3 regions of the Streptomyces sp. NPDC004732 genome follow, and region 2 is predicted to be linked to each of the others. Evidence: riboswitches for the same ligand, from Rfam matches in the RefSeq annotation. Region 2 holds a riboswitch; each other region holds the start of a gene.
The links. A riboswitch is a leader RNA that binds a small molecule or an ion and turns the genes downstream of it on or off. The one in region 2 is predicted to bind thiamine pyrophosphate.
Positions count from the first base shown of each region.

Region 1 (3,269 bases), on a different contig from region 2:
CGGTAGATCTCCACTTCGAGCGTCGAGTACGCGGGACCGCCGAGGATCTGCACGACGCCGAAGGAGGTGAAGGTGAAGAGGAAGACCATGAGCGCGGCCGCGGCCACCGCCGGTGCGAGCGCGGGCAGCGTCACCGTCCGCCACGACCTCCAGCGGGAGGCGCCGAGCATCCGCGCGGCCTCCTCCTGCCGCGGGTCGAGCTGCGACCACAGCCCGCCCACGGTCCGTACGACGACCGCGTAGTTGAAGAAGACGTGCGCGAGCAGGATCGCCCACACCGTGGTGTCCAGGCGTACGCCCCACAGCTCGTCGAAGAGCCCGCCCCGCCCGATCAGCGCGAGGAAGGCCGTACCGACGACGACCGTCGGGAGCACGAAAGGAACGGTGACGACGGCCCGCAGCACCCGCTTGCCCGGGAAGTCGAAGCGCGCGAAGACATACGCGCCGGGGAGCGCGATCAGCAGCGTGAGCACCGTCGACGCGAGCGCCTGCCAGGTGGTGAACCACAGCACGTGCCGGATGTCGGACTGCCCGAGGACGTCCGTGATCCGCCCGAACTGCCAGCCGCCGTCGATGTGCAGCCCGCGCGCGACGATCGCCGTGACCGGGTAGGCGAAGAAGAGCGCGAAGAACGCGACGGGCACGGCCATCAGGCCGAGCCGCGCCGCGCTCCCGCGACCGGACCCGCCACGAAGGCGGGACTTGGCCGTGTCGTCGGCTCCTTCGGTTACTTCAGTACGAGCGAGGTCCACGACTTGATCCACGGCTCGCGGTTGTCGGCGATCTTCTTCGGGTCCAGCGTCTCGGGCTTGTCCACCGTCACGCCGTGCTCCGTGAACAGCTTCGGCAGCTTGGTGCCCTCACGCACCGGGTTCACGAACATCTTCAGCGGCATGTCCTCCTGGAACTCCTGGCCCGCGAGGAAGTCGAGGAGCGCCTTGCCGCCCTTCTCGTTCCCTGCGTTGCTGAGCAGGCCCGCGTACTCGACCTGGCGGAAGCAGGTGCCGGTCGCGACGCCGGTCGGCGCCTGCTTCGGCTGCGGATCGGCGTAGAGGACCTCGACGGGCGGCGAGGAGGCGTAGGAGACGACGAGCGGCCGGTCGCCCTTGGCCTTCTTGCCGCCCGCGGACCCGGAGAACTCCTCGTTGTAGGCCTGCTCCCAGCCGTCGACGACCTTGACGCCGTTGGCCTTGAGCTTCTTCCAGTAGCTCTCCCAGCCGTCGTCCCCGTACTTGGCGGCGGTGCCGAGCAGGAAGCCGAGGCCGGGAGAGGAGGTCGAGGCGTTCTCGGTGACAAGCAGGTTCTTGTACGCGGGCTTCGTCAGGTCCTCGAAGGACTTCGGCGGCGCCAGCTTCTTGTCGGCGAAGTACTTCTTGTCGTAGTTGACGCAGATGTCACCGCTGTCGACGGGCGTGACCCGGTGCTTGTCCCCGTCGGCCCGGACCGCGGGCTTGATCTTGTCCGAGCCCTTGGCCTCGTACGACTGGAAGAGCCCGTTGTCGAGCGCCCGGGACAGCAGCGTGTTGTCGACCCCGAAGAAGACATCGCCCTGCGGGTTGTCCTTGGAGAGGATCGCCTTGTTCACGGCGGCGCCCGCGTCACCGTCCTTGAGGACCTTGACCTTGTACCCGGACCGCTTCTCGAAGTCCTGCAGCACGTCCTTGGAGACGTTGAAGGAGTCGTGACTGACGAGCGTCACGCTCTTGGAGTCGGCCTTCCCCGACCCGCCGTCGGAGCTGCCGCACGCGGAGACGGCGACGAGCCCGATGCCCACCGCCACGGCGGTGAACGAGACCTTCTTGGTGGTGCTCACTGAATTTCCTCCTGGGTGACCAGGAGAAGACGCGGCCCCGCCCGCGCACCGACGGCACGCGGGCAGGGCGCTACAGCTTGAGTGATGCCCGAACTTCCTACCCAGAATGACCTGGGCGAGGTTCAGAGGGTCTGCGGCCCACCTGTCCAAGGTGCCGCACTCTCAGCGCTGTGGCGCTCCCCTGTCGGAATATGCAGATGTGTGTACTCGTACGGAGCCGTACGCCCGCCAGACTACCTCTCGCCTGCCGCTCGCCTACCGCTCGGCAGCGGCGAGCTGGCCGCACGCCCCGTCGATCTCCTGACCCCGGGTGTCCCGAATCGTGACCGGCACACCATGGGCGGCGATGGCCTCCACGAAGGCCTTCTCGTCCTCGGGCCGCGAGGCCGTCCACTTCGAGCCCGGCGTCGGGTTCAGCGGAATGAGGTTCACGTGCACCGGCTTGCCCTTGAGCAGCCGCCCGAGCCGGTCACCGCGCCACGCCTGGTCATTGATGTCGCGAATCAGCGCGTACTCGATGGAGAGCCGGCGCCCGGACTTGGCCGCGTACTCCCATCCGGCGTCGAGCACCTCCCGCACCTGCCAGCGCGTGTTCACCGGCACGAGGGTGTCGCGCAGCTCGTCGTCCGGCGCGTGCAGCGAGATCGCGAGGCGGCACTTGAAGCCCTCGTCGGAGAACCGGTGGATGGCGGGCACGAGGCCCACCGTCGACACGGTGATCCCGCGCTGCGAGAGACCGAGCCCGTCGGGCTCCGGGTCGGTGAGGCGGCGAATGGCCCCGGCCACCCGGTTGTAGTTGGCCAGCGGCTCACCCATGCCCATGAACACGATGTTCGACAGCCGGGCAGGCCCACCAGGAATCTCGCCGTCCCGGAGCGCCCGCATGCCGTCGACAATCTGATGCACAATCTCACCGGTGGACAGGTTCCGGTCGAGACCGGCCTGCCCCGTGGCACAGAACGGGCAGTTCATGCCGCAGCCCGCCTGCGAGCTGATGCACATGGTGACCCGGTCCGGATACCGCATGAGCACGGACTCGACGAGCGTCCCGTCGAAGAGCCGCCACAGCGTCTTGCGCGTCGTGTCGTCGTCACAGCTGATGTGCCGCACCACGGACATCAGATCGGGCAGCAACGCCTCGCGCAGCTTCTCGCGCGCCCCGGCCGGGATGTCGGTCCACTCGGCCGGGTCGTGCGCATACCGCGCGAAGTAGTGCTGCGAGAGCTGCTTGGCACGGAACGGCTTCTCGCCGATGGCGGCGACGGCTTCCTTGCGCTCGGCGGGCGTGAGGTCGGCGAGGTGCCGCGGGGGCTTCTTGGCACCGCGGGGCGCGACGAAAGTGAGTTCTCCGGGTACAGGCATGGTCCTTCCAGTGTCGCAGACATACGGCAAGGGGCCCGCCGCCCTGTGGACAACGGACCCCTCACGCACATCTACGCAGGTCAGACCAGGTATC
Region 1 covers NZ_JBEXJR010000005.1:582,569-585,837, reverse strand. The annotation lists gene ABZV77_RS18110 (iron ABC transporter permease) at 1-650, opposite strand, end outside; gene ABZV77_RS18105 (thiamine ABC transporter substrate-binding protein) at 728-1,813, opposite strand; TPP riboswitch at 1,890-2,006, opposite strand; gene rlmN (23S rRNA (adenine(2503)-C(2))-methyltransferase RlmN) at 2,069-3,175, opposite strand; gene ABZV77_RS18095 (phosphatidate cytidylyltransferase) at 3,268-3,269, opposite strand, start outside.
Region 1: another riboswitch for thiamine pyrophosphate. It lies ahead of ABZV77_RS18105 (thiamine ABC transporter substrate-binding protein); the one in region 2 lies ahead of thiC (phosphomethylpyrimidine synthase ThiC).

Region 2 (3,269 bases):
GCTGGTCGACGGGGTGGGCAGGCCGTGCGGGGACGGGGATGTGCGCGTCGAACCCACCGACTCCGCGATGCTGGACGAGGCCCTGATCAGGCTTCAGGTCGGCGCCGATCAGGCGCGGTTCAGGGTGGGCATCCCTCCGCTGCTCGCCTTCCTCGACCGTACGGACAAGCTGGTGCCGCTGGGGCAGGAGCGGGCGCTCGCCGACTTCGAGACCCATCTCGACGAGGCGCTCGACCGGATCCTCGGAGAAGAGCAGAACGCGGGTTGAGCCGATGACGCCAACAGGCGCAGGCTGATGGCATTTTGATGCATTTGGGGATCTAGCGCTTGCGGCGCCGCCCCTTCCCCCCGCGGGGCGCCCGGATCGCCCCGCCGCCGGTCACACCGCCTCCGTCGCGGCTGCCCACGACTGCCCCCGTGGCGGAGCCGGAGCCGGTGGTGCGGTCCGCCGAGACGACCAGGGCGGCCAGCGCCGTCGTCACCGGTACGGAGGCGACCAGGCCGATCGAGCCGATCAGGGTGCGCACGATCTCCTCGGCGACCAACTCGCTGTTGGCCACCGTGCCCACGCTGGACTGCGCGATGGAGAAGAGCAGCAGCAGGGGCAGCGCGGCACCCGCGTAGGCGAGGACGAGGGTGTTGACGACCGAGGCGATGTGGTCGCGGCCGATGCGGATGCCCGCGCGGTACAGGCCACGCCAGCCCATCGTCGGATTGGCCTGATGCAGTTCCCAGACGGCGGAGGTCTGGGTGACCGTCACGTCGTCGAGGACACCGAGCGAGCCGATGATGACGCCCGCGAGCAGCAGGCCGCTCATGTCGATGGACGGGTACAGGCCATGAATGAGGCCGGTGTTGTCGTCCGTGTTGCCGGTCAGCGCGGCCCAGCCGATGAAGAGCGAGCCGAGCAGGCCGATGAGCAGGAGGGAGATGAGCGTGCCGAGTACCGCGACCGATGTCCGGGCTGTCAGGCCGTGGCAGAGATAGAGCGCGATCAGCATGATGGCGCTCGCCCCGATCACCGCCACGACCAGGGGATTCGACCCCTGGAGGATCGCCGGGAGGATGAAGAACGTGAGCACCATGAAGCTGATGGCGAGTGCGACCAGGGCCATCACGCCGCGCAGTCGGCCCACGACCACGACGGCGAGCGCGAAGATGCCGGCGAGCAGCGCCATCGGCATCTTGCGGTTCACATCGATGACGGAGTACTGCAGGCCTTCGGGGGCCTTGGGCTCGTAGGCGACCACCACCTGCTGGCCCTGCTTCAGTTGGCGCGGCGAGTCCGGCTGGATGATCTCCGTAAAGGTGCGGCCCTTGTCGTCGCCGCTGGCCACCTCGACCGTCGCCTTCTTGCAGGTGCCCGTCGCCGCGGACTGTGCGGACTGGCCCTCGGCCGTGGAGGTGTCACCGTTCGGCGGGGTCTGCGAGGGGCTGAGGTCCTTGCAGGGCAGTTCCCGCACCTTCGTGACCTTCGCCGACTGTGTCTGCCGGTCGAATCCGACGCCGGTGCGTTCGTGGCTCGGCGTGCCACCCGGCCACAGCACCATCAGGCCCACGACGACCGCGGTGGCGAAGGGAATCAGTACCGCGGCGATGACCTTGCGCAGATGCTTCGAGACCGGCGCGGCCGGGCCGTGGCTGTGGGAATGCCCGTGTCCGTGCCCCTCCGGAGGCGTCGCGGAAACAGGCGGCTGCGAGGGCGGCGGGGGCGGCGGCTCTGTGGTGGTCACTGCCCGATCATCGCAAGAACGGGAGGGGCCCTCTGTTCAGCGCGCCCGACATGACGCTAGCGTGGAGCCACCTTTGCAATCGCGGGAGCTCGGAGCACCGGGCTGAGAGGGCGCTGACCTTCGTACGAATCGGCACGAGATGTGCACGAACCGTACGGAAGCCGCTGCGTCGACCGCCGAACCTGTTACCGGGTAATGCCGGCGTAGGGAGTAGGTCTCATGACCACATCGGACGCACGCACGCCTGCCTCGACGCAGAACCAGAGCGACGAGGCCGGGAAGTCCATCGGCTGGCACAAGGCGTATGTCGAGGGTTCGCGCCCCGACCTGCGTGTGCCGGTCCGCCAGGTGCACCTCACCAATGGCAAGGCCGTCACCCTGTACGACACTTCGGGCCCGTACACCGACCCGTCGGCGGAGACCGACGTCCGCCGCGGCCTGGCGCCGCTGCGGGAGAACTGGATCATCGCCCGCGGCGACACCGAGGAGTATGTGGGCCGACCGCCGCGTCCCGAGGACGACGGCATCAAGCACACCTCGCCCCGCGGCGGGCTCAAGAACCTCGACGCGGTCTTCCCCGGCCGCCCCCGCCAGCCGCGGCGTGGCCGCGAAGGCCAGGCGGTGACGCAGCTCGCGTACGCCAGGCGCGGCGAGATCACGCCCGAGATGGAGTTCATCGGGATCCGCGAGGGCATGGACCCCGAGATCGTGCGGGAAGAGGTCGCCGCGGGCCGCGCGGTGATTCCCGCCAACGTCAACCACCCGGAGATCGAGCCGATGATCATCGGCAAGAAGTTCCTGGTGAAGGTGAACGCCAACATCGGCAACTCCGCGGTCACCTCCTCCATCGAGGAGGAGGTGGACAAGATGACCTGGGCGACCCAGTGGGGCGCCGACACGGTCATGGACCTCTCCACGGGCCGCAACATCCACACCACCCGCGAGTGGGTCCTGCGCAACTCCCCCGTGCCGATCGGCACCGTCCCCCTCTACCAGGCCCTGGAGAAGGTCGACGGCAAGGCCGAGGAGCTGACCTGGGAGATCTACAAGGACACGGTCATCGAGCAGGCCGAGCAGGGCGTGGACTACATGACGGTCCACGCGGGAGTGCGCCTCCCGTACGTGCCGCTCACCGCGCGCCGCAAGACCGGCATCGTCTCGCGCGGCGGCTCGATCATGGCCGCCTGGTGTCTCGCGCACCACAAGGAGAGCTTCCTCTACGAGCACTTCGAGGACCTCTGCGAGATCCTCGCGGCGTACGACGTGACGTACTCGCTCGGCGACGGTCTGCGGCCCGGATCGATCGCGGACGCCAACGACGAGGCGCAGTTCGCCGAGTTGCGGACGCTCGGGGAACTCAACACGATCGCCAAGCGTCACAACGTACAGACGATGATCGAGGGCCCCGGTCACGTCCCGATGCACAAGATCAAGGAGAACATCGACCTCCAGCAGGAGATCTGCGAAGAGGCGCCGTTCTACACGCTCGGCCCGCTCACCACGGACATCGCGCCCGCCTACGACCACATCACCTCC
Region 2 covers NZ_JBEXJR010000008.1:393,330-396,598, forward strand. The annotation lists gene ABZV77_RS25640 (SsgA family sporulation/cell division regulator) at 1-268, shown strand, start outside; gene ABZV77_RS25645 (YibE/F family protein) at 321-1,733, opposite strand; TPP riboswitch at 1,805-1,960, shown strand; gene thiC (phosphomethylpyrimidine synthase ThiC) at 1,953-3,269, shown strand, end outside.

Region 3 (3,269 bases), on a different contig from region 2:
GGCCTCGGCCATCAGGACCGGCTCCTGCGCCCGCGTCACCGCGGAGGCGAGCATCACGCCCGCGCACCCCAGCTCCATCGCGATCGCCGCGTCGGATGCCGTGCCCGCGCCCGCGTCGAGGATCACCGGCACGCGCGCGTGCTCCACGATCAGCTGGAAGTTGTGCGGATTGCGGATACCGAGCCCGGAGCCGATGGGCGAGCCGAGCGGCATGATCGCCGCGCAGCCCACGTCCTCCAGCTTCCGCGCGAGCACCGGGTCGTCGTTCGTGTAGGGCAGGACCGTGAAGCCGTCGTCCACCAGGGTCTCGGCGGCGTCCAGGAGCTCGACCGGATCGGGCAGCAGGGTGCGCTCGTCGGCGATCACCTCCAGCTTCACCAGGTCGGTGCCGAGCGCCTCACGCGCGAGCCGGGCGGTGAGGACCGCCTCGCCCGCAGTGAAGCAGCCCGCGGTGTTGGGCAGGACGCGGATGCCGAGCCGGTCGAGCACGGAGAGCACCGAGCCCTGGACGCCCGGGTCGAGCCTGCGCATCGCGACGGTGGTCAGCTCCGTGCCGGACGCGACGAGGGACCGCTCCAGGATGTCGAGGCTCGGCGCCCCGCCCGTGCCCATGATCAGGCGCGAGGAGAGGGTGAGCCCGCCGATGACGAAGGGGTCGTCTGCCATGGTCGTTCAGCCTCCCTGGACGGCGGTGAGTACTTCGACGCGGTCGCCCGCGGAGAGCGCCGTGGTGGGCCACTGCGCGCGCGGGACGACGGTTTCGTTGAGGGCGGCGGCGACACCGGAGTGCGCCGAGGAGAGGGTGGCCACGAGGGCGTCGAGCGTGGTGCCCGAGGCCACATCGCGCTCTTCCCCATTGACGGAAACGGCGAAAGGCGTGCTCATGCGGGCTGCTCCGTGACGTGCTGGGTGCGGGGCGGGGCGAGGGTTTCGGGGGTGGCGCCGTCGAAGCGGCGCGGGGTGAACGGGAGTGCCTCTTCGGGGAGTTCACCCGTGGTCAGGGCATGCGCCATGACGTCACCCGTGACGGGCGTCAGCAGGACGCCGTTGCGGTGGTGCCCGGTGGCCAGGTGGAGTCCGGCGAGCCGCGTGGGGCCGAGCATCGGCGCGTTGTCGGGAGAGCCCGGGCGCAGTCCCGCGCAGGTCTCGGTCAGGGGCAGCTCGGTGATGCCGGGCACGAGTTCGTGCGCGTCCCGCAGGAGTTCGTACACGCCGCCCGCGGTGACCGTGGTGTCCCAGCCGAGCTCCTCGCTGGTCGCGCCCACGACGAGCTCGCCGTTCTCGCGCGGCACGAGGTAGACGTGGCTGCCGCGCACCACGGCCCGCACGGTGCGGCTCAGGAACGGCGCGTACGGCTTCGGCACCGTCAGCCGCAGCACCTGGCCCTTCACGGGCCGCACGGGCGGCAGGACGTCGTCGGGGACGCCCGCGAGGCGCCCGCTGAGGCTGCCCGCCGCCAGCACGGTCAGGTCCGCGCCCAGCTCGGTGCCGTCCGCGAGGACGACGCCGCGCGCCCGGTCCCGTACGACCGAGAGGCGCTCGGCCATGGCGCGGTGGAAGACCACACCGGCCCGCTCGCAGGCCACCACGAGCGCCCCCGCGAGCCGCCGCGGGTCGATCTGGTGGTCGCCGTCGACCCGCAGCCCGCCGCGTACGCCCGGCGCGAGCATCGGCTCAAGACGGCGGCACTCGCGGCCGGTCAGCCACTCGGACGCGAGGCCGGACCGGCGCTGCAGGTCGTGCAGTTCGCGCAGGTGGGCGCGGTCGTCGGAGTCCAGCGCGACGGCGAGCGTGCCGCACGCGCGGTAGCCGAGGTCGTGCCCGGTCGCCTCGGCCAGTTCGGCGGCGAAGGCGGGGTAGCGGCGGGCGGATTCGACGTTGAGGCCGAGCAGGGTCTGCTCGCCGTAGTGCAGTTCGGTGACGGCGGCCAGCATGCCCGCCGCGACCTGGGCGGCGCCGCCGCCGGGAGCGGGGTCCACGACCGCCACGGACAGTCCGCGCCCGGCGGCCCGCCAGGCCGTGACCAGGCCGATGATGCCGCCTCCGACGACCAGGACGTCAGAGGCGGCGGATGGTGGTGTCGTACGTGAATGCATGGGCGTCCAGCCCCTCCCTTCGCCGGCATGACCCGGATCAGGTTCGTACGGTCGGAGGCCGTCCCAGCCTCCCTCTCAGCCCGGTGCGTCCGGGCTCCCGCGAGTGCTCTGCACGGGCCACCCTAGCCCGTCGCTTCGTGCGGCAGTAGGGGAGCTGTCCGGGTATGGGCGGTGACGTTGTGTCAGAGATCTCCCCGACCACATCTGAGGGCGCCCTCGACAACCGCCCTAGAGTGATCGGGTGAGCGAGCAGCAGAGGCAGAGCGAGCAGCAGCAGCGCGGGAAGCCGCGACAGGCGGAGCGCCACGTCGTCATCGTCGGCGCGGGGATGGCCGGGGTGCAGACCGCGGTGGCCCTGCGCGAACAGGGTTTCGCGGGCTCGGTCACCCTCGTAGGGGCCGAGCCGCACCAGCCCTACGACAGGCCGCCGCTGTCCAAGGCGGTACTGCTCGGCAAGGCGGAGGGATCGGCCTTCGACATCGACTTCGAGGCGCTCGGCATCGAGCTGAGCCTGGGCCGCGACGTCACCGGGGTGCGCCCCGACGCCCATGAGTTGGACACCGCCGACGGCCCACTCCGGTACGACGTCCTGGTCCTGGCGACCGGCGCCGAACCGATTCGGCTGCCCGGCACCGAAGGCGTCCCCGGGGTCCACCTCCTGCGCACCCTGGACGACGCCGAGCGGCTGCGCCCGGTGCTCGCGGCGCAGCACGACGTGGTGGTCGTCGGGGCGGGCTGGATCGGCGCGGAGTTCGCGACGGCCGCGCGCGAGGCGGGCTGTTCCGTCACCGTCGTCGAGGCCGCGGGACGACCGCTCGCGGGGGCGCTGCCGGAGGAGGTCGCGGCCCCCATGGCGGGCTGGTACGCGGACTCCGGAGCGGTGCTGCGCACCCACGCGCGCGTGGAGAGCGTCGAACCCGGCGTCGTCGTCCTGTCCGACGGGACCAGGCTGCCCGCGGGCGCCGTCGTCGTCGGCATCGGGGCGCGGCCCGCGACGGGCTGGCTCGCGGGCTCCGGCATCGAGCTGGGCAGCAACCGCGAGGTCGTGGCCGACGAGGGCCTGCGCACCTCGGCGCCCGATGTGTACGCGGTCGGCGACTGCTCCTCCTTCCCCTCGGGCCGGTACGGCGAGCGGCTGCTCGTGCACCACTGGGACAACGCCCTCCAGGGGCC
Region 3 covers NZ_JBEXJR010000022.1:81,815-85,083, forward strand. The annotation lists gene ABZV77_RS40265 (thiazole synthase) at 1-666, opposite strand, end outside; gene thiS (sulfur carrier protein ThiS) at 673-885, opposite strand; gene thiO (glycine oxidase ThiO) at 882-2,096, opposite strand; TPP riboswitch at 2,094-2,207, opposite strand; gene ABZV77_RS40280 (FAD-dependent oxidoreductase) at 2,425-3,269, shown strand, end outside.
Region 3: another riboswitch for thiamine pyrophosphate. It lies ahead of thiO (glycine oxidase ThiO); the one in region 2 lies ahead of thiC (phosphomethylpyrimidine synthase ThiC).